Linked DNA regions of Streptomyces venezuelae. The protein of the gene in region 2 interacts with the protein of the main gene of each other region in a pairwise test. Links are inferred from orthologs where the notes say so. Each region holds a gene or a part of one and is shown on either strand. Other genes may lie near its edges.

What was found.
Region 1: the proteins of ndk (region 2) and DEJ51_RS13355 interact in binary tests that used the Escherichia coli proteins (3 or more experiments, as listed by UniProt). The link is inferred for Streptomyces venezuelae from one-to-one orthologs.
Region 3: the proteins of ndk (region 2) and DEJ51_RS04505 interact in binary tests that used the Escherichia coli proteins (3 or more experiments, as listed by UniProt). The link is inferred for Streptomyces venezuelae from one-to-one orthologs.

The regions. Positions count from the first base shown.
Region 1 is NZ_CP029189.1:3,097,211-3,106,604, reverse strand. What follows is about bases 4,410-7,310. They hold DEJ51_RS13355 (5-formyltetrahydrofolate cyclo-ligase), read right to left. Parts: upstream 6,219-7,310; coding sequence 5,601-6,218; downstream 4,410-5,600. Other genes in these bases: glp (gephyrin-like molybdotransferase Glp), read left to right, coding at 7,221-7,310; galU (UTP--glucose-1-phosphate uridylyltransferase GalU), read left to right, coding at 6,314-7,216; DEJ51_RS13360 (penicillin acylase family protein), read left to right, coding at 4,410-5,604. Outside these bases: DEJ51_RS13370 (MFS transporter), read right to left, coding at 1-633; DEJ51_RS13365 (potassium/proton antiporter), read right to left, coding at 1,001-2,524; more of DEJ51_RS13360, read left to right, coding at 2,740-4,409; more of glp, read left to right, coding at 7,311-8,588; cyclic pyranopterin monophosphate synthase MoaC, read left to right, coding at 8,662-9,141; DEJ51_RS13335 (molybdenum cofactor biosynthesis protein B), read left to right, coding at 9,201-9,394. UniProt on the Escherichia coli protein: Involved in the removal of 5-formyltetrahydrofolate.
Region 2 is NZ_CP029189.1:2,545,201-2,554,413, forward strand. Bases 6,494-9,213 are described here. They hold ndk (nucleoside-diphosphate kinase), read right to left. Parts: upstream 8,199-9,213; coding sequence 7,788-8,198; downstream 6,494-7,787. Other genes in these bases: DEJ51_RS10940 (rod shape-determining protein), read right to left, coding at 6,494-7,491; DEJ51_RS10950 (DUF4233 domain-containing protein), read right to left, coding at 8,263-8,631; folC (bifunctional tetrahydrofolate synthase/dihydrofolate synthase), read right to left, coding at 8,635-9,213. In the rest of the region: DEJ51_RS10915 (CYTH and CHAD domain-containing protein), read right to left, coding at 1-1,216; rod shape-determining protein RodA, read right to left, coding at 1,266-2,465; mrdA (penicillin-binding protein 2), read right to left, coding at 2,474-4,657; rod shape-determining protein MreD, read right to left, coding at 4,671-5,378; rod shape-determining protein MreC, read right to left, coding at 5,391-6,338; more of DEJ51_RS10940, read right to left, coding at 6,472-6,493. UniProt on the Escherichia coli protein: Major role in the synthesis of nucleoside triphosphates other than ATP. The ATP gamma phosphate is transferred to the NDP beta phosphate via a ping-pong mechanism, using a phosphorylated active-site intermediate.
Region 3 is NZ_CP029189.1:1,013,417-1,022,722, forward strand. What follows is about bases 3,175-5,987. They hold DEJ51_RS04505 (uracil-DNA glycosylase), read right to left. Parts: upstream 5,009-5,987; coding sequence 4,340-5,008; downstream 3,175-4,339. Other genes in these bases: DEJ51_RS04495 (hypothetical protein), read left to right, coding at 3,175-3,602; DEJ51_RS04500 (hypothetical protein), read right to left, coding at 3,666-4,244; DEJ51_RS04510 (ABC transporter substrate-binding protein), read right to left, coding at 5,132-5,987. In the rest of the region: lnt (apolipoprotein N-acyltransferase), read left to right, coding at 1-1,466; DEJ51_RS04485 (Gfo/Idh/MocA family protein), read right to left, coding at 1,390-2,295; DEJ51_RS04490 (DinB family protein), read left to right, coding at 2,379-2,903; more of DEJ51_RS04495, read left to right, coding at 3,063-3,174; more of DEJ51_RS04510, read right to left, coding at 5,988-6,715; DEJ51_RS04515 (SDR family oxidoreductase), read right to left, coding at 6,868-7,629; 3-oxoacyl-ACP reductase FabG, read right to left, coding at 7,670-8,431; DEJ51_RS04525 (DUF3037 domain-containing protein), read right to left, coding at 8,630-9,013; DEJ51_RS04530 (HipA family kinase), read right to left, coding at 9,010-9,306. UniProt on the Escherichia coli protein: Excises uracil residues from the DNA which can arise as a result of misincorporation of dUMP residues by DNA polymerase or due to deamination of cytosine.

The DNA.
Region 1 (9,394 bases), 550 kb from region 2 along the record:
CGGGGTGTGCGTCTTGGGCTGGCTGGCCCGCTGGGCCGCGAAGAGCAGGCCGCCGAGCAGGGTCAGCGTGGCCTCGGTGACCAGGCCGGCCGCCGGGTGGACGCCGGTGCACAGCGCGGTCGCCAGGACCGGGCCGACGACGAAGGTGAACTCGTCGGTGACGGACTCGAACGCGGCGGCCGTCGGCAGCAGCGGAGAGCCCTCCAGCTTGGCGGCCCAGCGCGCCCGGACCATCGGTCCGACCTGCGGGACCGAGGCGCCGGTGGGTACGGCGGCCATCGCCAGTGCCCAGACCGGTGCGTCCAGCAGCGCGAGCGCGGCCAGGCCGGTGACGGCGACGGAGTGCGTGAGGACCACGGGCAGCAGGACGGCGGTCTGGCCGAAGCGGTCGGTGAAGATGCCCATCAGCGGGGCGGACAGCGCCATGGAGATGCCGGTGACGGCGGCGACGACGCCGGCGCTGCCGTAGGAACCGGTGGTGTGCTGGACCAGCAGCAGGATGCCGATGGTCAGCATGCCGAAGGGCAGTCGGGCTGCGAAGCCGGGGAGTACGAAGCCGAGGGCGCCGGGAGTGCGAAGCAGCTGCCCGTAGCCGGGGCGGGCGGACGTGTCGGTCGTGACCGCGGATGTCACGGCCTTGCCTTTCCGCTGCCTGGTAGAGCGTCCCCGTCTGCGGACGGTGCTTCGCCTTGTGAGCGACCGCACCCGTACATGTGGGAGCCCCGAGAGCTGTCCTCTTGCGCAGAACCGAGTGATACCTGGGCGCCCACTACGGGGTGGTGCCACGGCCGCTTTGCGGTCGCGCCAGCTCTGCGTCAGGCAGAGTTGGTTCGATCTGGTGTGCCTTCATCGTACAGGGAAAGCCACTACCACGCCTTGTGAATTCGACGACAAGGGGTGTCTTCACCTGGGATTAACGGCTGCTTCGCATGTAAAGAGCCCGGAAAAGCAGACAGAAGTGGACATACCTCGGCGAAATTGGCTGAATTAGAACGTCGCTCTAACGCGGCGCGGGTCCGCCCGTACCCAGCCACCCCGCGAGCTTGCCACCCCTGGCCACCGCGCGCAGCCGCGCCTCCGCCGCGTCCCGGACCGGGTCCGTGGCCACCACCAGCAGCTCGTCCCCGCGCCGCAGCACGGTCGACGGCGCCGGTACGAAGCTCTTCGCGTCCCGGACCACCAGCGTGACCGAGGCCCCCGGCGGCAGCCGCAGCTCGCTCACCTCCACGCCGTGCATCCGCGAGGCCGGCGGGATGGCGAAGGACAGCAGGTGTCCGCGCAGCTTCTCCAGGGGTGCCGACTCGATCCCGAGGTCGAGGGCGCCCTCGTCCCCGTTCCCGAGGTTCAGCTTGCGCGCGAGCCAGGGCAGGGTCGGGCCCTGCACCAGGGTGTAGACGACGACCAGCACGAAGACGATGTTGAAGACCCGGTCGCTGCCCTCGATCCCGGACACCATCGGGATGGTCGCCAGGATGATGGGCACGGCTCCGCGCAGCCCGGCCCACGACATCAGCACCTGCTCCTGCCAGGAGATCCGGAAGGGCAGCAGGCTGATGAAGACCTCCAGGGGGCGTGCCACCATCGTCAGCACCAGCCCGATGACCACGGCCGGCCAGAAGTCGCGGACCAGCTCGTGCGGGGTGACCAGCAGGCCCAGCAGCACGAACATGCCGATCTGGGCGATCCAGCCGAGCCCGTCGGCGAAGCCCCGGGTGGCCGGCCAGTGCGGAAGCTTGGCGTTGCCGAGCACCATCGCCGCCAGGTACACCGCGAGGAAGCCGGAGCCGTGCGCGATGGCGCCGGCGGCGTACGCCACGATGGCGATGGCCATCACGGCGATCGGGTAGAGGCCGGAGGCGGGCAGGGCCACGTGCCGCAGCCCGTACGCGCCCAGGAAGCCCACGGCCAGGCCGATCGCGACGCCGATCGCCAGCTCCAGGGCGATCTTGCCGATCAGGACGTACCACTCGTCCGCCGGACCGACGGTCGAGAAGGCCACCACCAGGATGACGACGGGTGCGTCGTTGAAACCGGACTCGGCCTCCAGCACGCCGGTGATCCGGGCGGGCAGCGGGACCTTGCGCAGCACCGAGAAGACGGCCGCGGCGTCGGTCGAGGAGACGACCGCGCCGATCAGCAGGGCCTGGCGCCATTCCAGTCCGACCAGGTAGTGCGCTCCCGCAGCCGTCACGCCCACGCTGACCGCGACGCCCACCAGTGACAGCATGACCGCCGCGGGCAGGGCCGGTTTGATCTCTTTCCACTTGGTGCCCAGACCACCCTCGGCGAGGATCACGACGAGTGCGGCATAACCGATGACCTGGGTCAGCTCGGCGTTGTCGAATACGACGTTGCCGATGCCGTCCTGTCCTATCGCGATGCCTATGCCGAGGTAGATGAGCAGGCTGGGGAGGCCGCTGCGTGAGGAGATGCGTACCGCCGCCACGGCGACGAGCAGCACGAGCGAGCAGACCAGCAAGAGCTCATTGAGCGTGTGGACAGTCAGCGGGCGGCCCTCCTCAATGCGCCCGGCGGATCGATCCTCCCGGCGACAAGTTCGGCAAGTAGTTCGTTACCTTACCTAATCTTTGACGCGCCCTTTACGCGATAACCACATTGTGAAACGCCTGTTCCCCCCTGTCCTCGCCAGCTCCACCCCTGGCGGATCAACGAAGTCGGTCCTGCGCCTATGGTTGCTCCCAGTACTCCCAGGACCACCCTGCCCCTCTAAGGACAGCGATGCCCGCCAACGAAACCGCTCCTCCCGTCAAGAAGAAGGGACGACGCGCCCGTCTGATCGTGCTCGTCCTGGTCCTGGCGCTCTTCGCGGGCCTCGGCTACGGGGCGTACTGGAGCGTGGACGGCGTGCGCGCCTCCTTCCCCCAGACGACCGGCTCCCTCAAGGTGCCGGGCCTGACCGGGACCGTCGACGTCAAGCGCGACGCCCACGGCATTCCCCAGCTCTACGCGGACAACGACGACGACCTCTTCCGCGCGCAGGGCTTCGTGCACGCGCAGGACCGGTTCTGGGAGATGGACGTACGACGTCACATGACGTCCGGCCGCCTCTCCGAGATGTTCGGCTCCGGCCAGGTCGAGACCGACGCCTTCCTGCGCACGCTGGGCTGGCGCCAGGTCGCGCAGGCCGAGTTCGACACCAAGCTGTCGCCGGAGACCAAGAAGTATCTCCAGGCCTACTCCGACGGGGTCAACGCGTACCTGAAGGGGAAGTCCGGCAAGGACCTCTCGGTCGAGCACGCCGCGCTCAAGCTGAGCGACGACTACCAGCCCGAGCAGTGGTCGCCGGTGGACTCGGTGGCCTGGCTCAAGGCGATGGCGTGGGACCTGCGCGGCAACATGCAGGACGAGATCGACCGCGCGCTGATGGCGACCAAGCTGTCGCAGGCGCAGATCGACGAGCTCTACCCGCCGTACCCCTTCGACCGGAACAAGGCGATCGTCGAGGGCGGCAAGGTCGACGGCGGGAAGTACACCCCGCAGGGCGGCGCCGCCGGCAGCGGCTCCGGCACCGGCTCGGGCTCCGGCTCGGGCAGCGGCTCCGGCAACGGCAACGCCGTCGGGACCCAGACCGTGACCCCCGCCGGCACCGCCACCGGCCTGGCCGACAACGTCACCGGCCAGGGCGCGGCCGTCGGTCTGCGCACCCAGCTCACCTCCCTCGCCGACACCCTGGACGAGATCCCCGCGATCCTCGGTCCCAACGGCAGCGGCATCGGCTCGAACTCCTGGGTCGTCTCCGGCAAGTACACGACCACCGGCAAGCCGCTGCTCGCGAACGACCCGCACCTGTCTCCGCAGCTGCCCTCGGTCTGGTACCAGATGGGCCTGCACTGCCGCACCGTCTCGGCCCAGTGCCAGTACGACGTGGCCGGCTACACCTTCTCCGGCATGCCCGGCGTGGTCATCGGCCACAACGCCGACATCGCCTGGGGCATGACCAACCTCGGTGCCGACGTCACCGACCTCTACCTGGAGCAGGTCAAGCCCGAGGGCTACGTCTACGACAACAAGGTGCTGCCCTTCGACACCCGCGAAGAGGTCATCAAGGTCGCGGGCGGCGCCAGCAAGAAGATCACCGTCCGGACCACCAACAACGGTCCGCTCGTCTCCGACCGCAGCGAGGAGCTCGGTACGGTCGGCACCCGCGCCCCCGTCGCCAGCTCCGCGCCCGACCGCGGTGACGGGTACGCCGTCGCCCTGCGCTGGACGGCGCTGGACCCCGGCAAGTCCATGGACGCGGTCTTCAAGCTCGACCGGGCCAAGACGTTCGAGGACTTCCGCAAGGCGGCCGCCGACTTCGAGGTCCCGTCCCAGAACCTGATCTACGCCGACAACAAGGGCGCCAGCGGCAACATCGGCTACCAGGCCCCGGGCCGCATCCCGGTGCGCGGCCAGGGTGACGGCCGGATGCCCGCCCCGGGCTGGGACTCCAAGTACGCCTGGAAGGGCGCCAAGGACGGCAACGCCGGCTACATCCCGCAGAACGAGATGCCCTGGGACCAGAACCCCGCGCGCGGCTACATCGTGACCGCCAACCAGGCCGTCGTGGAGAGCGGCACCGGCGCGGGCAAGTACCCGTACGTGCTGACCACCGACTGGGGCTACGGCGCCCGCAGCCAGCGGATCAACGACCTCATCGAGGCGAAGATCAAGGACGGCGGCCGGATCTCGACCGACGACATGCGCACCATGCAGATGGACAACAGCAGCGAGATCGCCGCGCTGCTGACCCCGATGCTGGCGAAGATAGAGGTCTCGGACCCGGGGGTGCGTGCCGCGCAGAAGCTGCTGGACGGTTGGAACTACACGCAGGAGCCCGACTCGGCGGCCGCGGCCTACTTCAACGCGGTCTGGCGCAACATCCTCAAGCTGTCCTTCGGCGAGAAGATGCCCAAGGAGCTGCGGATCGAGGGCAGCTGCATGAACGTCCTCGGCAACGGCACCGGCCCGGCCGACGACCTCGCCAAGACGGTCCGCGAATGCGGCACCCGTGACTCCGCCTCGGCGCAGCCCGACGGCGGCGACCGCTGGTTCGAGGTGGTCCGCCGCCTGGTCAAGGACGAGAAGTCGCCGTGGTGGAGCGTGCCCGCCAAGGGCCTCAACAAGCCGGCCACCACCACCCGCGACGAGCTGTTCGCGCGGGCCATGGCCGACGCCCGCTGGGAGCTGACCGCCAAGCTCGGCAAGGACCAGTCCACCTGGAGCTGGGGCCGTCTGCACCAGCTGACGCTGAAGAACCAGACGATCGGCAAGGAGGGCCCCGGCTTCCTGCAGTGGCTCCTCAACCGTGGCCCGTGGAACCTGGGCGGCGGCGAGGCCACGGTCAACGCGACCGGCTGGAACGCCTCCAGCGGGTACGAGGTCACGTGGGTGCCGTCGATGCGGATGGTCGTCAACCTCAACGAGCTGGACAAGTCGCGCTGGATCAACCTCACGGGCGCCTCGGGGCACGCCTACAACGCGCACTACACGGACCAGACGACGATGTGGGCCAAGGGCGAGCTGCTGGAGTGGCCCTTCGGCAAGGACGCCGTCGAGAAGGCCACGGTCGACACCCTGACCCTCAAGCCCGAGGGTTCCTAGGGACGGCTGAAACGGCGCACCCCTGACGGGGTGGCCACCGCCTGAACGGGGTGGTCGTGCGGTTCCTCCGGGACCCGCGCGACCACCTCGTCGTCGTAGAGGAGGACGACCAGCGCCGGATGTGCCCCGGCGCGCTCCAGCCGCTGCAGCACCCGGTCGTACGAGCCCCCGCCGCGGCCGAGGCGCATACCGCGGCCGTCCACCGCGAGCCCGGGCAGCAGCACGACGTCGGCCCCGGTGACCGCGTCCGGTCCGAGCGCGGGGCCGGTCGGCTCCAGCAGCCGCATCTTGCCCGGGTGGGCGGCCTCGGAGAGGGAGGCCGGGCCCTCGTACGCCGCCCAGTCGAGGTTGTCGTCGGGCAGCAGCAGGGGGAGCAGCACCCGCTTGCCGGCCGCGCGCAGGGCGTCGAGGAGGTCCCGGGTGCCGGGTTCGGTGCCGACCGAGACGTACGCGGCCACCGTGCGGGCACCGGCCAGTTCGGGCAGTTCGAGGGAGCGGACGGCGAGTGCGGCGGCCGCCGCACGGCGGTTCTCGGGCGACAAGGAGCGGCGCGCGGCGAGCAGTTCTCGGCGCAGTTCGGCCTTGGCCGAGGCGGTGGGCGGGTTCTGTGCCACGAGGAAATCAAATATCCTTCCGAATCGGGGCATACCTGTATCTACATGATGGGATCTCGTCGGGTGTTCGACGGAAGCCCACTATCGTTCGGGGCATGACTATGTTGCACCCCGTGATCAAGAAGGCCGTGATTCCGGCCGCTGGCCTCGGTACCCGCTTCCTTCCGGCGACCAAGGCGACCCCGAAGGAAATGCTCCCGGTTGTGGACAAGCCGGCCATCCAGTACGTGGTCGAGGAGGCCGTCGGGGCCGGTCTCGATGACGTTCTCATGATCACTGGGCGTAACAAGCGTGCTCTGGAAGACCACTTCGACCGGAACTACGAGCTGGAGTCGGCCCTCATCGCCAAGGGCGACGACGACCGCCTGAAGAAGGTCCAGGAGTCCAGCGACCTGGCCACCATGCACTACGTCCGCCAGGGCGACCCGCGAGGCCTGGGCCACGCGGTGCTGTGCGCCGAGCCGCACGTCGGCCGCGAGCCCTTCGCCGTCCTGCTCGGCGACGACCTCATCGACCCGCGCGACCCGCTGCTGCGCCAGATGGCCGACATCTACGCCCGCACCGGCGGCACCGTCATCGCGCTCATGGAGGTCGACCCGGCCAACGTCCACCTCTACGGCTGCGCCGCCGTCGAGGCCACGGACGAGGAGGACGTGGTCCGCATCACCGGCCTCGTCGAGAAGCCGGACCCCCAGGACGCCCCCAGCAACTACGCGGTCATCGGACGTTACGTCCTCAACCCCGCGATCTTCGACATACTGCGGGAGACCGAGCCGGGCCGCGGTGGGGAGATCCAGCTCACCGACGCCCTGCAGAAGCTGGCCGCCGACGAGAGCGTCGGCGGTCCGGTGCACGGCGTGGTCTTCCGGGGCCGTCGCTACGACACCGGGGACCGCGGCGACTACCTGCGGGCCATCGTCCGCCTCGCGTGCGAGCGCGAGGACCTGGGCCCCGAGTTCCGCACCTGGCTTCACCGTTACGTCACGGAGGAGATGTAGCACCTTGAGCAGTTCCGCACCGCAGCATCCACGCTTGGCGGGCGGCCACCGTCTGTGGTCCGTGGACGAGCACCTCGCGGACGTCCTCTCGGCCGTCCGGCCGTTGGAGCCCATCGAGCTCCAACTGCTGGACGCCCAGGGCTGTGTCCTGGTCGAGGACGTGACCGTGCCCGTCGCCCTCCCGCCCTTCGACAACAGCTCCATGGACGGCTACGCCGTCCGGACGGCCGACGTCCAGGGTGCGAGCGAGGAGTTCCCCGCGGTGCTGACGGTCGTCGGGGACGTCGCGGCGGGCAGCGGTGAGCTGCCCACCGTGGGCCCCGGCGAGACTGCCCGGATCATGACCGGCGCCCCGCTGCCGCCCGGCGCGGAAGCCGTCGTACCGGTCGAGTGGACCGACGGCGGCACGGGCGGCGGCGCGGCCGCCGGGATGACCCCGGCCAGCGCCGCCCCGGAACACGCGGGCGGCGAGGTACGGGTGCACCGCGCCGCCGAGGCGCGGGCGCACGTCCGCTCCCGCGGCAGCGACGTACAGGCCGGCGACCTGGCCCTCGCGGCCGGCACCGTCCTCGGGCCGCCGCAGATCGCCCTGCTGGCCGCCATCGGGCGCGGCACCGTACGGGTGCGGCCGCGCCCCCGCGTGGTGGTCCTGTCCACCGGCAGCGAGCTGGTCCAGCCCGGCGAGGCGCTCACGGCGGGCACCATCTACGACTCCAACAGCTTCGCGCTGGCCGCGGCCGCCCGGGACGCCGGCGCCATCGCCTACCGGGTCGGCGCCGTCGCGGACGACGCCGACACCCTGCGCGCCACCATCGAGGACCAGCTGATCCGCGCCGACCTGCTGGTCACCACGGGCGGGGTCAGCGTCGGCGCGTACGACGTCGTCAAGGAGGCGCTGTCCTCGGTCGGGCAGTCCGGCGCGGGTGAGGGCGATGACGAGGACGTCGACGGCAGCCGGATGGACTTCCGCAAGCTCGCCATGCAGCCCGGCAAGCCGCAGGGCTTCGGCACCATCGGCCCGGACCACACCCCGCTGCTGGCCCTGCCCGGCAACCCGGTGTCCTCGTACGTCTCCTTCGAGCTGTTCGTGCGACCCGCGATCCGCACCCTCATGGGGCTGCCGGAGTCCGAGGTCCGGCGGCCGAGCGTGCGCGCGGTGCTGAGCGCCGACAAGGCACTCGGCTCCCCGGCCGGCCGCCGCCAGTTCCTGCGCGGCAAGTACGACGCCGAGAGCGGCACGGTCGCCCCGGTCGGCGGATCGGGCTCCCATCTGATCGCCGCGCTGGCGCACGCCGACTCCCTGATGGTCGTACCGGAGGACGTCACCTCGGTGGAGCCGGGGACCGAGCTGGAAGTGGTCCTGCTCGGCTGAAGCCGGGCCGGTGCGGGTAGCGTGTGTCGCACCACACAGGCTCCCCGGGAGCCCAGAGCGGAGCGGCGCAGCAATGAGTACCGAAAGCAGGCTCACCCACATCGACGAGGCCGGCGCGGCCCGGATGGTGGACGTGTCCGGGAAGGACGTCACCACCCGGACGGCACGGGCCAGCGGACGCGTCCTCGTCGCCCCGCGGGTGGTCGAGCTGCTGCGCGGCGAGGGCGTCCCCAAGGGCGACGCCCTCGCGACCGCGCGCATCGCCGGGATCATGGGGGCGAAGAAGACCCCCGACCTGATCCCGCTGTGCCACCCGCTGGCCGTCTCCGGCGTGAAGGTGGACCTGCGGGTCGCCGACGACGCGGTCGAGATCCTCGCCACCGTGAAGACGACCGACCGTACGGGCGTCGAGATGGAGGCCCTGACCGCGGTCGCGGTCGCCGGCCTCACCGTGATCGACATGGTGAAGGCGGTCGACAAGGGCGCGGTCATCACGGACGTCCGGGTGGAGGAGAAGACCGGCGGCAAGTCCGGCGACTGGGCGCGCTCGTGAACGCCGAGCGCGGCGGCGAGGTCCACAGCCACGGTCACCACGCCCCCGCCGAGCCGGTAATGACCCCGCGGCCGCTGGGCCGGGCACTGGTCGTCACGGCCTCGAACCGGGCCTCGCAGGGCGTGTACGCGGACAAGGGCGGACCGCTGCTGGCCGCGGCCCTGGAGGAGCTCGGGTTCACGGTGGACGGCCCGCGGGTCGTCCCGGACGGCGATCCCGTGGAGCAGGCGCTGCGCGAGGGCGTGGCCGCCGG
Region 2 (9,213 bases):
GGGCGTCGTGCAGCGCCAGGTCCCGCTCGTGGCCCTCGTCGAGGGAGAGCGCGGAGCGGACCCGGCCGGCGAGGCGTTCGTAGTCGTGGAGCACCGCCTTCGGCAGGACCTTCTCCGGGGGGTGGCCGGCCGCCTTCTTCAGCGGCGGGGTGTCCAGTACGGCGTCGAGGGAGTCCAGCAGCGCCACGTAGCGCGCGCTGTCGAGGACGGCGAGGGCCCGGCGGCGCGATCCGGAGCGGCGGGCGGTGTTCCACACGCGCAGCCTGCTGCGGACCGGGCCGGTCAGGAGGGTGCGGGGCAGTTCGCCGAGGTGGCTCTGGATCCGCTCCAGCAGGACCTCCTGGTCGCGGTCGACGCCGAGCTCGCCGGCGAGCCAGCGCAGCTCCTCGCCGATCGGGTCGGTGGCCGTCCGGTCGATCACCTTGCGGTACGTCTTGAAGGCGCTGCGGATCCGGCGGCTCGCGACGCGCATCTGGTGGACGGAGTCCGGCAGGGCGCGCCGCACGGCGGGGTCCTGGGCGACGAGAGCGTCGCGCTGTTCGCGCAGGTACGCGAGCACGTGTGCGCCCGTCGTTCCTTCGGGGCCGCCGCCTTCGGGCCGGGCCGGGGGCTCGGCGTCGGTCTCGGCGAGGGCCCGGGCGAGCTTCGAGGGGGCGTCGGAGACCCGGAGCCCGGCCTTGCGGAAGGTCTTCTCGACGGCGTCGAGCAGTTCGGGGTCGACGCCGTCGGCGAGTTCCACCTCGACCTCGGTCCAGGCGGCGGTGGTGTCGCCGCGCTCGGCGAGGACCTCGTCGGTGCTGAGTTCCGCGAGCAGGGCTCCGGTGGCGTCGAGCAGGTGGCTGACGCGGCGCGAGGAGACGAGTCGGACCTGCGGCCGGAGTCCGGCGCCGCGGACGCGGGAGCGGACGAGGGCGGCGAGCGGGGGCGGGACCGTGTCGCTGAGCGCGGCCCCGATCTCGTCGCGTACTCCCGGGGAGACGGGCAGTTTGAGGTGCCAGCCCTCGTCCGCGCCGCCCGTTCTGCGCCGCAGGGTGAGACCGTCGGCGGCGAGCCGCTGGTCGGGGGTGTCGTAGTAGACGGCGTCGAGGTCGACGGTGCCCTGGTCGGAGACGGCCGCGATGGCGGCCGTTCCCGTCAGGTCCGGCACTCCTCGCCGGGCAGCTTTGGCCTTGGAGAACTCGAATTTCCGCTCGATTTCACGCTTTGTGTCCGCCATAGACCGAACTTAGTCCTGAACGGATCACATCGGCAGGGTGAACGGCGGATCAGGCCGACAATGGCCGTTGCACCTTGATCGACTGCAGGAGGCCGATCGCCACCCACACGGCGAACATCGACGATCCTCCGTACGAGACGAACGGCAGCGGGAGGCCGGCCACCGGCATGATCCCGAGGGTCATCCCGATGTTCTCGAAGGACTGGAACGCGAACCAGGCGATGATCCCGGCGCACACGATCGTGCCGTACAGCTCGGTGGTATCCCGGGCGATCATGCAGGACCGCCACAGGATGACGCCGAGCAGGAGCAGGATCAGCCCGGCTCCGATGAAGCCCAGCTCCTCCCCCGCCACCGTGAAGACGAAGTCGGTCTGCTGCTCGGGCACGAACTGGCCGGTGGTCTGCGAGCCCTTGAACAGCCCGGAGCCGGTCAGGCCGCCGGAGCCGATCGCGATGCGCGCCTGGTTGGTGTTGTAGCCGACGCCCGCCGGGTCGAGCTCGGGGTTGGCGAAGGCCGCGAAGCGGTTGATCTGGTACTCGTCGAGGACGCCCAGCTGCCATATCAGGACGGCGCCGCTCGCGCCGGCGCCGAGCAGGCCGATCACCCAGCGGTTGGAGGCGCCGGAGGCCAGCAGCACCCCGAGCACGATCACGATCATGACCATCACGGAGCCGAGGTCGGGCATCAGCATGACGATGCCCATCGGCGCGGCCGCCAGGCAGAGCGCCTTGACGACCGTGCGGTGGTCCGGGTGGGCGAGATCTCCCGCGTCCACCCGGGTGGCCAGCAGCATGGCCATCACCAGGATGATCGTGATCTTCACGAACTCGGACGGCTGGAGGGAGAATCCGCCGCCGATCACGATCCACGCGTGGGCGCCGTTGATGGTGGCGCCGAGCGGGGTCAGCACGGCGAGGATCAGCACGAGGGAGAGCCCGTAGAGGACGGGCACGGCGCCGCGCAGGGTGCGGTGGCCGAGCCAGATCGTGCCGATCATCAGCACGAGGCCGATGCCGGTGTTCAGCGCGTGCCGGGCCAGGAAGTAGTACGGGTCCCCTTGGTTCAGGGTGGTCCGGTTCCGGGTCGCCGACCACACCAGCAGGGCGCCGATGAAGGAGAGGGCGAGCGCGGAGAGGAGTATCGGCCAGTCGAGCCGGCGCACCACCGAGTCGCGGGCGGTGAGCTTGGCCATCGTCCCGCGCTCGGGCGCGTACCGGGAGACGGAGAACTTGTTGGCGGTCTGCATGTCTTCCCTTAGTCCTGGCGTGCCGCTGGCGGTGCGGGCGGCCCTGCGAGCACGGCCGGCTCCAGATCCTCCGGGGAGGACGGCACGTACGGCCGGATCTCCGGGGAGGTGATGGTGCCGTCGGGCCCGATCCGGGGCAGCTTCGCCTCGGGGCCGGGCAGCAGGGCCGGCCTCTTCGGGTCCGGCTTGCCGTCCATGGTCAGACCGTAGATGGCGTTGTAGAGCTTGCGCACGGCGGGGCCGGAAGCTCCGGAACCGGTGCCACCCTGGGAGATCGTCATGACGATCGTGAAGTCCTTGGTGTAGGTCGCCAGCCAGGACGTGGTCTGCTTGCCGTAGACCTGGGCGGTGCCGGTCTTGGCGTGCATCGGGATCTTGTCCATGGGCCAGCCGCCGAACCGCCAGGCGGCGGTGCCGCCCGGCTCGACGACCGAGCGCAGGCCCTTGTCGAGGTCGCCGATGGTCTTGGCGTCGATCGGCAGCCTGCCGTGCGACTGGGGCTTGATCATCTCGATGTGCTTGCCGTCGGGGCTGATCACGGCCTTGCCGACCGTGGGGTTGTAGAGGGTGCCCCCGTTGCTGATGGCGGAGTAGGCGGTGGCCATCTGGATGGGGGTGACGAGGACGTCGCCCTGGCCGATGGCGAAGTTGATGCTGTCGTAGGCCTTGAGCTGGTTGCCTTCGAGGCAGCTCTCGTAGGCGATCTGCTCGACGTAGGTGCCGCCCCGCTTGCCCTGCTTGCACCAGGCGTCCTTGTTGGCCTTCCAGAAGTTCTGCTTCCACTTCCGGTCGGGGATGCGTCCGGTGACCTCGTTCGGCAGGTCGATGCCGGTTTCGGAGCCGAGTCCGAACTCCCGGGCGGTCCGGTAGAACCAGTCGTGGGCGTCCTTCTTGGGGCTGAGTCCGCCGTCGCGCTGCCACTCCTTGTGGCCCAGGGCGTAGAAGACGGTGTTGCAGGAGAACTTCAGGGCGTCCCCGAGGGTGATGGGGCCGTGTCCCTGGGACTCGAAGTTCGCGAAGCTGCGGCCGCCGAGGCTGTAGGAGCTGCTGCAGTTGTACTTGTCGTCGAACTTGTAGCCGGCCCGTACGGCGGCGCTCGCGGAGACCACCTTGAAGATGGAGCCCGCGGGGGCCATGCCCTGGATTCCCCGGTTGAGCAGCGGGTAGTTGGAGCTCTTGCTGGTGAGTCGGGCGTAGTCCTTGCCGGAGATGCCGCCGACCCAGGTGTTGGGGTCGTAGTCGGGCTGGGAGGCCATGGCGACGATGCGGCCGGTCTTGGCCTCCATGACGACGACGGCGCCCGAGTCGGCCTCGTACTTGCGGCCGGTGATGTTGTCGGTCTCGTTGCGGACGACCTTCATCGCGTCCTGGAGCTCGTACTCGGCGACGGCCTGGACCCGGGCGTCGATGCTGGTGACGAGAGTGGCTCCGGCCACGCCGGGGTCGGACTTGGTCTGGCCCATGACCCTGCCGAGGTTGTCGACCTCGTACGAGGTGACCTCCGCCTTGCCGCGCAGCTGCCGGTCGTAGGTGCGTTCGATGCCGGAGCGCCCGACCTGGTCGGACCGCAGGTGCGGCGAGTCGGAGTCCTTGGCCTTCTGGATCTCCTCGTCGGTGACCGGCGAGAGGTAGCCGAGCACCTGTGCGGTACGGGCTCCGCCGGGGGCCGGGTAGCGGCGGACCGCGGTGGGCTCGGCGGTGATGCCGGGGAAGTCCTCCGGGCGTTCGCGCAGCTGCAGCGCCTGCTGGGTGGTGGCTTCGAGGGTGACGGGGATCGGCTGGTACGGAGAGCCGTTCCAGCAGGGCGCGGGGGTCTGGGAGTCGCAGAGCCGGACCTTGTCCATGACCTCCTTGGGGGTCATGTCCAGGACGTCGGCGAGGCGGCTCATGACGCCCTTGCCCTTGTCCTTCATCTTCATCAGCGCGGTGCGGCTGGCGGAGACGACGAGGCGGGTCTCGTTGTCGGCGAGCGGGACCCCGCGGGCGTCGAGGATCGAGCCGCGCACGGCGGGCTGGACGACCCGCTGGACGTGGTTGCTCTTCGCCTCGTGGTAGTACTCGTCGCCGTTGCGGATCTGGAGGTACCAGAGCCGTCCGCCGAGGGTGAGCAGCATCGAGAGGACGAGCACCTGGATCATGACGAGCCTGATCTGTACCCGGGAGGTTCGGCCGGTCTCCGGAACATTGGTCACGACTGCTCCTCCCTCACAGCTTTTTGACGCTCTTCACACCCTTGACCGCCTTGACCCCCTTTATACGGACGGCTTTGTTGGCCCGCGAGCGGGCGGTCTTCAGGCGCAGGCCGCCGCGCTGGCTGCCGATGCGCAGGCCGGTACCGCCGGCCAGCCAGCCGGCGGAGACGTCGGCGGCCTTGTTCGCGGGGCCGCCGCCGGCCTCGACGGCCATCGGGTCGTTCTCGGCGCGCCGGGCCAGCGCCATGATGAACGGCACGGTGAACGGCGCGAGCAGCAGGTCGTAGAGGGTCGCGGTGAACAGCAGCCCGGTCAGACCCACGTGGCGGGCGGCGGTGTCGCCGACGAGGGCGCCCACACCGGCGTAGAGCAGGGTGGAGCCGATCGCGGCGGCGACGACGGTGAGCATCGGGCCCCAGGCGGACCGGAAGCGGCCGCCGTCGGGACGGGTGAGCCCGGCGACGTAGCCGATGACGCACAGGACGAGCGCGTACCGTCCGGCGGCGTGGTCGGCGGGCGGGGCCAGGTCGGCGAGGAGGCCGGCGGCGAAGCCGATGAGCGCGCCGCTGACGTGCCCGTACACGAGCGCCAGCGAGACGACCGTGAGGAGCAGCAGGTCGGGCACCGCGCCGGGCAGTTGGAGCCGGCCCAGGACGGTGACCTGGATGACGAGGGCGACCACGACGAGGGTGGCCGAGAGCAGGATCCGGTTGAAGCGCATGCTGGTCTGCTCCTAGTCGTCGGCCGGTTTGGCGGGCACGCCGGCGGATCCTGACGGGGTGACCGTGACGGTGACCGTCGGGGTGGGCTTGGGGGCCTCGGGCTTGGGCGGCAGGACCGCGTCGCGGGGGTCCTCGCGCGGCGGCATCACGACGACGCCGACGATGTCCAGGCGCGAGAAGCCGACGAACGGACGCACCCAGACGGTGCGGGTCAGGTCGCCGCGCGAGGGGTCGACCTTGACCACCTCGCCGATCGGCACGCCGGGCACGAAGGGCTTGTTGCCGCGCGAGCCGAAGGTGACGAGCCGGTCGCCGGGGCTGACCTTGGCCTTGCCGTTGAGCATCTGGACGGACAGGGCGCGGTCGCCCTGGCCGGTGGCGAAGCCCAGTTCACCGGTCTTCTCCAGCCGGGTGCCGACGGTGAAGTCGGGGTCGTTGGCGAGGACGACGGTGGCGGTGTCGGGTCCGACGGTGCTGACCCGGCCGACGAGTCCGTCCCCGTTGAGGACGGTCATGTCGCGTTCGATGCCGTCCTTGCTGCCGGCGTCGATGGTGACGGTCCAGGAGAAGCCCTGGGCCGCTCCTATGGCGATGACCTCGGCGCCCTTGATGCCGTACTGGCCGGCGCCGGCCCGCTTGAGCATCTCGTCGAGCTCGTGGATGCGGCTGCGGGTCTGGTCCTCGCTGCCCAGCTTGGCCTTCAGCGCCGCGTTCTCGCGCTCCAGCGTGGCGATGCGGTTGTGGCGCTCGCCGGAGTCCCGTACCGCCCCTATGGCGTTGGCGACCGGGTCCACCGCGGTCGCCACACCTTCCTCGACCGGGCCGAAGACCGCTGCGGCGGCCTGCCGGGCACCGTCGACCGGCGACTCCTCGCCTGCCCTGATGTCCACCGTGATCAACGCGAACGCGATGGCGATCAGAAGCACCAGGAGCAGCCGGCTTTCTCGTGTGTCCCTCACGTGCGGCGGCCGTGCCTTCCTCGTCGGATTTCTCTTTTGCCTGTATATCAACGATCCGCCGCACGGGCCCGGTAGCACCCGTACGGCGGATCCTTGTGTTCCGCATGGCCCCTCCGGCAGGGAGGGGCATCTGTCAGCGACGGGGCTGGGCGTCCAGGACCTGCTGGAGGGCCTCGAACTCCTCGACGCACTTGCCGGAGCCGAGGGCGACGGAGTCGAGGGGGTCCTCCGCGATGTGGATCGGCATGCCGGTCTCCCGGCGCAGCCGCTCGTCGAGGCCGCGCAGCAGGGCGCCGCCACCGGTCAGGACGATGCCGCGGTCCATGATGTCGCCGGAGAGCTCCGGCGGGCACTTGTCGAGCGTGGTCTTGACCGCGTCGACGATGGCGTTGACCGGTTCCTCGATGGCCTTGCGCACCTCGGCGGCCGAGATGACGACCGTCTTGGGCAGGCCGGAGACCAGGTCGCGACCGCGGATCTCGGTGTGCTCGTCCTTGTCGAGGTCGTAGGCCGACCCGATGGTGATCTTGATCTGCTCGGCCGTGCGCTCACCGAGGAGGAGCGAGTACTCCTTCTTGATGTGCTGGATGATCGCGTTGTCGAGCTCGTCGCCGGCCACCCGGATGGACTGTGCCGTGACGATTCCGCCGAGGGAGATGACGGCGACCTCGGTGGTGCCGCCGCCGATGTCCACGACCATGTTGCCGGTGGCCTCGTGGACGGGCAGGCCCGAGCCGATGGCGGCGGCCATGGGCTCTTCGATGATGTGCACCTGGCGGGCGCCGGCCTGCGTGGACGCCTCGATGACGGCGCGTCGCTCCACTCCCGTGATGCCGGAGGGAACGCAGACCACCACGCGCGGCCGGGCCAGGTAGCGGCGCTTGTGGATCTTGAGGATGAAGTACCGGAGCATGCGCTCGGTGATCTCGAAGTCGGCGATCACGCCGTCCTTGAGGGGCCGTACGGCGACGATGTTGCCGGGCGTGCGCCCGATCATCTTCTTCGCTTCCGAGCCGACCGCCAGGATGCCACCGGTGTTCGTGTTGATGGCGACCACGGACGGCTCGTTCAGGACGATCCCCCGGCCCCTCACGTACACCAGCGTGTTGGCGGTCCCGAGGTCGATCGCCATGTCACGGCCGATGAACGACATTTTGTTCCCCTTGTTCCCCATGAGGAGCGTCTGGCCTTCCAGTTGATAGCGGCTGCTGTCAGGTCGGCGAGGTGGGTGTGTGGGTGGAGGCCCCATCGTAGTGCCGCGAGTACGAAGACCGCGCGACGGGACTCCGGCAATCCCGCCGGAACGGATACCCGCCCCCTCAGTGGTGACGACATGTCCTGCCCAGGCGTTCCCGCTCCTGCCCGGAAATACCGGGGGGCGACCGAAATTACTTCGGTCGCCCCAGGTCGTGAGCGCTATTCGGCTGATGTTCCGTCAGGGAAGAGTGCTCAGAGCGCCGGGAAGAACAGCTTCATCTCACGCTCGGCGGACTCCTCCGAGTCCGAGGCGTGGATCAGGTTCTCACGCGTGATCGTGCCGAAATCACCCCGGATGGAGCCCGGCGCCGCGGCGATCGGGTCAGTGGGGCCGGCCAGCTGGCGGACACCCTCGATCACCCGCTCGCCTTCGACCACCAGGGCGACGATCGGGCCGCTGGACATGAAGCCCATGAGGGGCTCGTAGAACGGGCGCCCCACGTGCTCTGCATAGTGCTGCTCCAGGATGCTCCTGTCGAGCGTACGCAGCTCCAGCGCGGGGATGGTCCAGCCGGCCTTCCGCTCGATGCGGCCGATGATCTCGCCGACCAGACCACGACGGACAGCGTCGGGCTTGAGCAGGACGAGGGTGCGCTGGGTCATGTTGCGGCTCCTTGCGGCAAACGGGTGCGGTAGGGCGAATCTACAGGGCCGGTCCGGGGACCCGTCACGCAGCGTCAGGCGCCCCGGGTGCCCCCGGTGCCTCCTGCGCGGCCGCCCAGCGCGCCTTGATCGTGTCGATCTTGCGGCCGTAGTGGACGGAGCACCACCACAGGCCGGCGAACACCGCGCCGAGGAAGAACATCGTCGGGACGACGAACCCGCTCAGGACCAGGCCGATCTGCAGCGCCCAGCCCAGCTGGACCGCCCCGGGACGCGACAGCATCCCGCACAGCAGGACCGACAGCAGCATGGTGACCCCGCACACCGTCCAGACCGCGGCCTGGGTCAGATCGGGGTCCTTCATCGCCACCAGCCCCGCGAAGCCGATCACGAAGAACTCGCCGATCAGCGTGCTCGCACACAGCGTGCGCATCCCTCAGCCCCTCTTCAGCAGCAGGCGGGCCTCGCCCACCGTGATCACGGAACCGGTCACCAGGACCCCGGCCCCACCGTATTCGGCCTCTTCCTCCGCCAGGGTGATCGCCGCCTCCAGGGCGTCGTCCAGCCGCGGCTCCACCTGCACCCGGTCGGTGCCGAACACCTCGACCGCGACGGCGGCCAGCTCGTCGGCGCCCATCGAGCGGTGGCTGGAGTTCTCCGTCACCACCACCTCCGCGAAGATCGGCTCGAAGGCCTCCAGCACCCCGCGGACGTCCTTGCCCTCGCTCGCGGCCACGACCCCGATCAGCCGGCTGAAGCCGAAGGACTCGGTGACCGCCTCCGCGGTGGCCGCCGCGCCCGCCGGGTTGTGCGCCGCGTCCAGGACCACCGTCGGGCTGCGCCGCACGACCTCCATACGGCCCGGCGAGGACACCGAGGCGAAGGCCTTGCGCACGGTGTCCACGTCCAGGACGCGGGCGTGCTCCTGTCCGATCCCGAAGAAGGCCTCGACGGCGGCCAGGGCGACCGCCGCGTTGTGCGCCATGTGGGCGCCGTACAGCGGCAGGAAGATGCC
Region 3 (9,306 bases), 1.5 Mb from region 2 along the record:
TCGTGCCCTGGATGCTGCTGCTGAGGTCGTCCCCGACGGGGCGGCGGGCCGCGGTGGAGGGCTGGCTGGGCGGTGCGGGGTTCATCCTGGCCGTCCACCACTGGCTGCTCCCCAGCCTGCACGTGTTCCTGATACCGGTGGCGGCGCTGCTCGGGCTGCTGTGGATCCCCTGGGCCCTGCTGGTGCGGGCGCTCCTCGGCGGGACCCCGTCGGCGGGCAGGGCCTGCTGCGCGCTCGTCCTCGTGCCGGCGGGGTGGCTGCTGTCCGAGCTGGCCCGGTCCTGGCAGGGGCTGGGCGGGCCGTGGGGGCTGCTGGGCGCGAGCCAGTGGCAGGTGGCGCCCGCACTGCGGCTGGCGTCGGTGGGCGGGGTGTGGCTGGTGAGCCTGCTGGTGGTGGCGGTGAACTGTGCGCTGGTGCTGCTGGTCGCGGTGCCGGGAGCGCGGATCCCCGCGGTGGCCGGGATGACCGGCTGCGCGGTGCTGACGGGGGCGGTGTGGGTGTGGGCGGCCCGGCCCGAGGAATCGGGCCGGCTGCGGGTGGCCGTCGTACAGCCCGGGCCGGTGCCGGACGGCCCGGACAGCGCGGAGCGGCGGTTCGACGCCGGTGAGCGGCTGACGCGGCCGCTGGCGGGGCAGCGGGTCGATCTGGTGGTGTGGGGCGAGAGCAGCGTGGGCGCGGACCTGACGGCCCGCCCGGACCTGGGCCGGCGGCTGGCCGCGCTGTCGGCGGAGGTCGGGGCCCCGCTGCTGGTGAACGTGGACGCGCGCCGGGCGGACCGTCCCGGGATCTACAAGAGCGCGGTCCTCGTGGGCCCCCAGGGCCCCACCGGCGACCGGTACGACAAGATGCGGCTCGTCCCGTTCGGTGAGTACGTGCCGGCCCGTGCGCTGTTCGGCTGGGCCACCTCGGTCGGCAAGGCGGCGGGTGAGGACCGGGTGCGCGGCGCCACCCCGGTGGTCATGGACCTGCCCGGACGGCCGGAGGGGCCCGGCGCCGTCCGCCTCGGCCCGCTGGTGTGCTTCGAGTCGGCCTTCCCGGACATGAGCCGGCGCCTCACCCGGGACGGGGCCTCCCTGCTCGTCGCCCAGTCGGCGACCTCCTCGTTCCAGGAGAGCTGGGCCCCCGCCCAGCACGCCTCGCTGGCGGCGCTGCGGGCGGCCGAGAACGGCCGCCCGGTGGTCCACGCCACCCTCACGGGCATCAGCGTCGTGAACGGCCCCTCCGGCGCGCGGGTGGGCGCCGCCCTGCCCACCTCCGCGAGCACGGCGGCCGTGTACGAGGTCCCGCTCGCCCACGGCACGACCCTCTACGTCCGCTTCGGGGACTGGCCGGTGGCCGCCGCCCTCGCCGCGCTGGCGGCGTACTGCACGGTGGCCGGCAGCCGTTCGCTCAGGAGGCCTGCTCCAGAGCCGAGCCCACCACCCGCTCGCACAGCTCGTGGGTTCGCAGGGCGTCGCGGGCGCTGAGCGTGGTGCCCGCCGCGACCGCCTCCAGGAAGTGGTCGACGACCTGCTCGATGCCGCGCTGGCGGGCGACGGAGACCCAGTCCCCGCGGCGCCGCACGGTCGGCTGGCCCTTGTGGTCGATGACCTCGGCGAGGTTGACGACCTGCCGTTTGGTGTCGCGGCCGGACACCTCCAGGATCTCCTCGGTGGAGCCGGAGAGCCGGTTCATGATGCCGAGGGCGGTGAAGCCGTCACCGGACAGCTGGAGCACCACCTGGTGCATCAGCCCCTCGCGCACCACCGCCCGGACGTCGAAGTGCTCGGCCTCGCCGGGCAGCAGGAACCGCAGGGTGTCGACGACGTGGATGAAGTCGTCCAGCACCAGCGTGCGCGGGTCCTCGGGCAGCCCGACCCGGTTCTTCTGCATGACGATCAGCTCGCGGGCGTGGTCGGCGCACTGCGCGTAGGCGGGCGCGAAGCGGCGGTTGAAGCCGACGGCCAGGGAGACCCCGAGCTGCTCGGCCCGTTCCACGAGCTGCCGCGAGTGGGCGAGTTCGTAGGCGAGCGGCTTGTCCACGTACGTGGGCACGCCCGCCTCCAGCAGCCGGGTGACGATCTCGGGGTGGGCCACGGTGGCGGCGTGCACGAAGGCCGCGTCGAGCCCCTCGGCGAGCAGCGAGCCGAGATCGGCGTGCCGGCGCGCGGCCGGCACGTGGTGGGTGTCGCCGACCCGCTCCAGGACGTCGGGGTTTCGGGTCTGCAGGTGCAGCTCGATGCCCGGGCGGGTGGTGAGGACGGGCAGGTACGCCTTCTGCGCGATGTCGCCGAGTCCGATGCAGCCGACCTTCACCGGGGCCTCCAGGTTCGTTCCTTGTGGGATTCCCGCAGCATAATCCCTGGTGGCGGGGGCGCTGTTCGCCCAGAATGAGCCCCATGACGACCAGTTCCGGATCACATCGCGACGAACCCGCCACCACCGCCGACGAGCGGGAGATGCTCGACGGCTGGCTCGACTACCACCGTGCCACCCTCATGTGGAAGTGCGAGGGACTGGGGGACGAGGAACTGCGCAGGACTCCGCTCGCCCCCTCCGAATTGAGCCTCCTCGGCCTCGTACGGCACATGGCGGAGGTGGAACGGTACTGGTTCCGGGAGGTCATGCTGGGTGAGGACCTGCCTGAGATGTACATCACGGAGCAGGACCGGGACGGCGACTTCCACCTCACCGAGGCGGCCACCTGGGCCGAGACCGAGCCGGTGTGGCGGGCGGAGGTCGAGCTGGCGCGCCGGGCCGCTGCGGGCCGCCCGCTGGACCTGGTGTCGAAGGCCGAGAACCACCGCCGCGGCGAGGTGTTCAGCCTGCGCTGGGTGTACACCCACATGATCGAGGAGTACGCGCGCCACAACGGCCACGCCGATCTGCTGCGGGAGCACATAGACGGCGCCACCGGCGAGTAGGCCGTCCGTCCCGGGGCCGTTCCTTCCCGGGGCCGTTCCTTCCCGGGGCGGTCCGAACCGTCCCGGGGCCCTGTCCGGCGGGTGCCTCCGTCACCCGTGCGGGGTGAATATCGGCTCCGGGTTTTCGCACCGGGGTCCTCGCACAGCAGAGTTGCGCGGGTGCATCCAACCCGAACCACGACAACGCTGCTGCTCGGAGTCGCCTGCGCCGTCTCGGCGGTGTCCGGCTGCGTGAGCGTGAGCCCCGGACCCGTACGGCCCGCGGCGGCCCCCGCCGCCGGGGTACCGCCCCGGCACGAGCCGCGCGGCGGGCCCGGGACCGCTCCCGTGGCCGTCCGGGCCCCCGCCCTGGAGGCGCTGGAGGCGGCCCCGGCCGCCCCGGAGCGGCCCGCGGCCCCGGCGGGCCCGGCACCCGCCCAGCGGTCCGCACAGCGGCCCGTACCGGGCGGCTCCGGCGCTCCCCTGCGGGAGGCTCCGCCGGTCCCGGACATCCCGGAACCCCGGCGGGCCGCCGAGCCCGTCTCCGGGCACCCGGGGGGCCGTCCACGGCGCCCCCGGTCCGATGCCGAGGCGGAGCGTGAGCTGGTCCGGAAGCTGCCGGTGCGGCCGGCCGACGTGTGCGCGCTGGGCCGCAGGCACGGCCACTGGCATCCCGACAGCCCGGAGGCCCGGATCTGCTCGGGCGTCCACGGGGACTGACCGACCCCGGGGTCACCGCACGGGACACCGCGGGCTCGGCCGGCACGATCCGGACGGGACGGTCTAGGGGGACTGCTCGGGGAACGGCCCGGGCCCAGGTCCCGGGCCGGTTCCCGGCTCCGCGGCCAGGCGTCGCTCCAGCCGGGCGATGGCGGCCCGTACGCCGTTCCCGTACCCGTCGTCGGACAGTGCCCCGGTGGCCGCGCGGGCCCGGGCCAGGTGGACCCGGGCCGCCTCCGGCCGCTGCAGTTTCACGTAGTCGGCGGCCAGGTTCAGGTGCAGCGACGGGTAGAACACGCGCATCGCCGGATGCGGCTCCCACCGTACGGGCCGCCCGTCCCGGGTCGGCCCGGTCCCGGGACCGTCGTCCGGGAGCCCGCCCGGCGGGTCCCCCGGTACGTCGGCGGCGGCGGTCAGGGCCCGCAGGTCCCAGGCCAGCTCGTCGGCCGGATCGTCCTGGGCGTCGGCCATGTAGTGGGCCAGGGTGCACCTGTGGAGGGAGTCGCCCTCCTCGCCGATCTCGGACCAGATCTCCCCGAGCCGGTTGCGGGCCTCCTCGCGGTCCCCGGCGTGCAGCAGGATGACGGCCTGGCCGATCCTGGTCATGACGGCGTCCTCCGACGCCTCCTGCTGCTCCGTCACGGCGGCCTCCGGCTTGCTCTGCCAGACCTGCTCCGGTCTGATCATCTAGAAGCTAGCCGGAGGTACCGGCAATGGCGCCGAGGCGCGGGGGGACGTCAGCCGAGGTCCGGGATCCGCCAGTCGATCGGCTCATGGCCCTGGGCGGCGATGGCCTCGTTGATCTGCGTGAAGGGCCGGGATCCGAAGAACTTCTTGGCGGACAGCGGGGAGGGGTGGGCGCCCTTGACGACCACGTGCCGCTCCTCGTCGATCAGCGGGAGCTTCTTCTGGGCGTAGGCGCCCCACAGGACGAAGACGGCCGGGTCGGGCCGCTCGGACACCGCGCGGATCACGGCGTCGGTGAACTTCTCCCAGCCCTTGCCCTTGTGCGAGTTGGGCTCGGCCTCCCGGACGGTGAGCACCGCGTTGAGCAGCAGGACGCCCTGCTCGGCCCACGGCATCAGGTACCCGTTGTCCGGGACCGGCAGGTCGAGCTCCTCCTTCATCTCCTTGTAGATGTTGCGCAGCGAGGGCGGGGTCTTGACCCCGGGCTGCACGGAGAAGCAGAGGCCGTGGCCCTGGCCGGCGCCGTGGTACGGGTCCTGGCCGAGGACGAGGACCTTCACCTTGTCGAAGGGGGTGGCCTCCAGGGCAGCGAAGACCTGCTCTCGGGGCGGGTAGACCGGCCCGTTCGCCCGTTCCTTCTCGACGAACTCGGTGAGCTCTTTGAAGTAGGGCTGGTCCAGCTCCCCGCCGAGGACGGGGAGCCAGGACTCGGGCAGCATCTGGGTCACGGCGACAACCTCCGGTACAAGTTCGTGCAACTGCTCGTGCAACTGCTCCAGAACCTACCGGGGCCCACTGACAACGCGTCGGCCGCCCGGGGCGGCCGACGCACCACGGCGGTGCTACCAGCTGGTCTTGCGGTAGAACTCCCACATCTGCATGACGGTCTGCGGGTCCAGCGCGCGCTCGGCGCCCGCGATGTCCTCACGGGCCGCGACGTACAGCTTGCCCTGCCACAGGGGCAGCAGCCGGACGTCGTCCGCGAAGATCTTCTGGGCCTGCTCGAACTCCTGGACGCCGGCCGAGCGGTCGCCCTCGCGGCGGGTCTTGGGCAGCAGGTCGTTCAGGATCTCGGCGGGCTCGTACGGGGTGCCGACCGCGTTCTCCTTGCCGACGAACGGCGCGATGAAGTTGTCCGGGTCCGGGAAGTCGGGGAACCAGCCGCGGCCGAAGATCGGGTACTCGCCGGTCTTGTAGCCGGTCTGGAAGGTCTTCCACGGCTGGCTGCGCAGCGTGATCCGGAACAGCTGGCTCTCGTCCAGCTGCCGCTTCAGCTCGGTGAACTCGTCGGCGGTCGAGGAGCCGTAGCGGTCGGTGGTGTACCAGAAGGTCAGGTCCACCGGCTGGGTGATCCCGGCGTCCCTGAGGATCTTCTTGGCCTTGGCGACGTCCGCGGCGCCGTACTTGTCGTAGAAGGGCGTCTTGTGGCCGACGACCCCCTTGGGGACCATCGAGTACAGCGGCTCGGCGGTGCCCTGGTAGACCTTGGAGACGAGCGCGCCGCGGTCGACGATCTGGGCGATGGCCTGGCGGACCGGGAGCTTGGCGACCTGGGGGTCCTTCGGGTTGAAGACCAGGTACCGGATCTCGGCGCCGACGTTCTCGACGACCTGGACGCCCAGGGCGTGCGACGCGGGGGTCTGCAGGTCGGTGATCTCCGGGGCCGACAGGCCTCGGTAGGTGGCGTCGATCTCCTTCGCCTTCAGCGCCGCGATCATCTTCGGCGAATCGGCGAAGTAGCGGATGGTCACCGCCTTGTTCTTGCGGTTGGCGAAACCGGTGTAGTTCGTGTTCCCGGTGAGCACCGCCTCTGCGCCGTCCTTGTACGAGTCGAGCACGTACGGGCCCGAACCGGTGACCTTGTCGCCCTCGCGGATCTTGTCGGCCGGGTAGTCCTTGGGCGCGACGATCGAGGCGGCGGGCGAGCCGAGGACGTACGGGAAGGTGGCGTCCGAGCTGTTCAGGTGGAAGACGACCGTCAGCGCGTCCGGCGTCTCGATCTTGTCGAGGGTGCCGAAGAGGCCCTTGGGGCCGACGTTCGAGCCGATGGTCTTGATCCGGTCGAGGGAGTGCTTGACCGCCTTGGCGTCGAGCGGCTCGCCGTTGGAGAACTTCAGGCCCTTGCGCAGGGTGCACCGGTAGGCCTGGCTCGCCGCGTCGGTGAACTCGCAGCTCTGCGCCGCGTCGGGCTGGGGCTTGCTGGAGCCCGTCGGGAAGGCCAGCAGGGTCTGGTAGACGTTCCGGTACAGCTCCCAGGAACCGTCCCACGCGGCTGCGGGATCGAGGGTGGTCGGTGCGCTCGTGGTACCGACGACGATCCTCTTCATCTCGTCGCCGTCGTCCTCCGACAGCAGGCCGCATCCGGCGAGCAGGGATATGGACGCAAGGGCCGCAGTGATCTGCAGGCATCTGGTCCGGTTGAACACGTGCACGCTCCTCGATCAGCCAGGGGTGCGGCAGACCCTACCGCAGTGCCTCACGAATCCAATGGGTTGGTTTCGTGAGGCACTTGACCGGTTCCGTGCGCATTCGGTACGCATTTACCTCTCTTTCGGAGGCAAATCCGTCCGATTATCGGTTAGTGCACCCCGGCATTGAGGAACATCCCACCGTCGACGACGAGAGTTTGCCCGGTGATCCATTCCGCTTGTGCAGATGTGAGGAAGGCCGCCGCCCCGCCGATGTCCTCCGGCAGCCCGAGCCGGCCGAGCGGATAGGCCGCCGCGGCCTCCTGCTCCCGGCCCTCGTAGAGCGCCTGCGCGAACTTCGTCTTGACCACCGCGGGGGCGATCGCGTTGACCCGGACCCCGGGTGCCATCTCGTGCGCGAGCTGGAGGGTGAGGTTGACCATGGCGGCCTTGCTCATCCCGTACGCGCCGATGAAGGGCGAGGCGGAGACCCCGGCGATGGAAGCGATGTTCACGATCGCACCGCCGTTGTCCTTCTGCCAGGCGTGCCAGGTCCGCTGGGCGAAGCCGAGCGCGGAGATCACGTTGGTCTCGAAGACCTTCCGCGCGACCCCGAGGTCCAGGTCCGCGATCGGGCCGAAGACGGGATTGGTGCCCGCGTTGTTCACCAGGAAGTCGACGCGGCCGAAGGCCTCCATGGTGCGCTCGACGGCGACGGCCTGGTGGGCCTCGTCGTGCGCCTTGCCCGCGACACCGATCACCCGGTCCGCGCCGAGCCGCTCGACGGCCTCCTTGAGGGCCTCCTCGTTGCGGCCCGTGATGCAGAGCCGGTCGCCGCGGGCGACCAGCGCCTCGGCGACGCCGTATCCGATGCCCCGGCTCGCTCCGGTGATCAGCGCGACCTTGCCGCTGTCGATACCGCTGTACGTCATGTCGTTCGCCCTGTCTCTCGTGCTGTCTCTCGTGGAACCGTCAGCTGAGCGGGCCGCCGGCCACGTACATGACCTGGCCCGAGACGAAGCCCGCGGCCTCCCCCGTGAAGAAGGCGATGGCGTTGGCGATGTCGTCCGGGCGGCCGACGCGCTGGACCGGGATCTGGGTGGCGGCGGCGGCCTGGAACTCCTCGAAGCCCATGCCGACGCGGGCGGCCGTCTGGGCGGTCATCTCGGTGACGATGAAGCCGGGGGCGACGGCGTTGGCGGTGACGCCGAACTTGCCGAGCTCGATGGCCAGGGTCTTGGTGAAGCCCTGCAGGCCGGCCTTGGCGGCGGAGTAGTTGACCTGGCCGCGGTTGCCGAGCGCCGAGCTGCTGGAGAGGTTCACGATGCGGCCGAACTTGGCGTCCACCATGTACTTCTGACAGGCCTTCGACATCAGGAAGGCCCCGCGCAGGTGCACGTTCATGACCGTGTCCCAGTCGGTCTCGGTCATCTTGAACAGCAGGTTGTCGCGCAGCACACCCGCGTTGTTGACCAGGATGGTCGGGGCGCCGAGCTCGCCGGCGACCCGCGCGACGGCCGCCTCCACCTGTGCGCCGTCGGAGACGTCGCAGCCGACCGCGAGGGCCTTGCCGCCCGCCGCCGTGATGGCCTCCACGGTGTCCTTGCAGGCCGCCTCGTCGAGGTCGAGTACGGCGACGGCCCGGCCCTCGGCGGCCAGGCGTACGGCGGTGGCGGCGCCGATGCCCCGGGCCGCCCCGGTCACGATCGCGACGCGCTGCTCGGTGGTGGACATGCTGGATCTCCTCGCCCTTGAGAGGCGGCCGCCCAGAGGTGAGCAACCGCTTAGTAGCTTCAGCTGAGGAGACGCTAGGAGCCCTGGCACCCGGTGTCAACGCCACCGGATCCGGCCCCGCCGGCATTCGGGGACCGGGGGGGCCGGGAGGGGCAGGGGCGCGGCGCGGGCGGAACCGCCGCAACGGCGCCGCGCCCGTCAGCGGACCAGCAGGTCCAGCAGCCGCTCCACCTCCGCCGCCGGATCGGCCGTCAGGCCGGTGTGCACCGGCCCCGGCTGCACGACGGTGCTCCGCGGGGCGATGAGCCAGCGGAACCGCCGCCCCGCGTCGTCACCGGCCGCCTGCCCCGCCGCTTCTCCGCCGCCGCACACGCCCTCGACCCCGCGCAGGGCGGCCCGTACCCCGGCCACATCGGCCCCGGGGTCCAGTGCGAGGAGCTTCGCCTCGTCGAGGTGGGTGCGCGCGGCGACGAAGGTGTGCGCCCGGCAGTAGACGATCACGCCGGCGTTGAAGCACTCGCCCCGTTCCATCCGGGGCACCACGCGCACCAGCGCGTACTCGAACACGTCCCGCTTGGTCACTCGCTGTCGCTCTTCTTCTTGTGGGTCTTGTGGGGCCATTCCGGCAGGTGGTCGGTGAGCCAGCCGGGAGGTCCCGCAGGCGTCTTCACCTCGGCCTCCAGCGAGATCCTCTCGTGGATCGTGGCCGCGCGCGGCAGCAGCGCCTCCACGTAGGCGCGGCGCAGCGCGTCGGTGGAGTCGAAGCCCGGCTCGTCGACCAGCCACTCGTCGGGGACGTCGGCCGCGACCTCCGTGAGCAGTTCCTCGGTGACCAGGGGCGCGAGCGCGGCGGCCGCGCCGGCGATGTCCGGGCC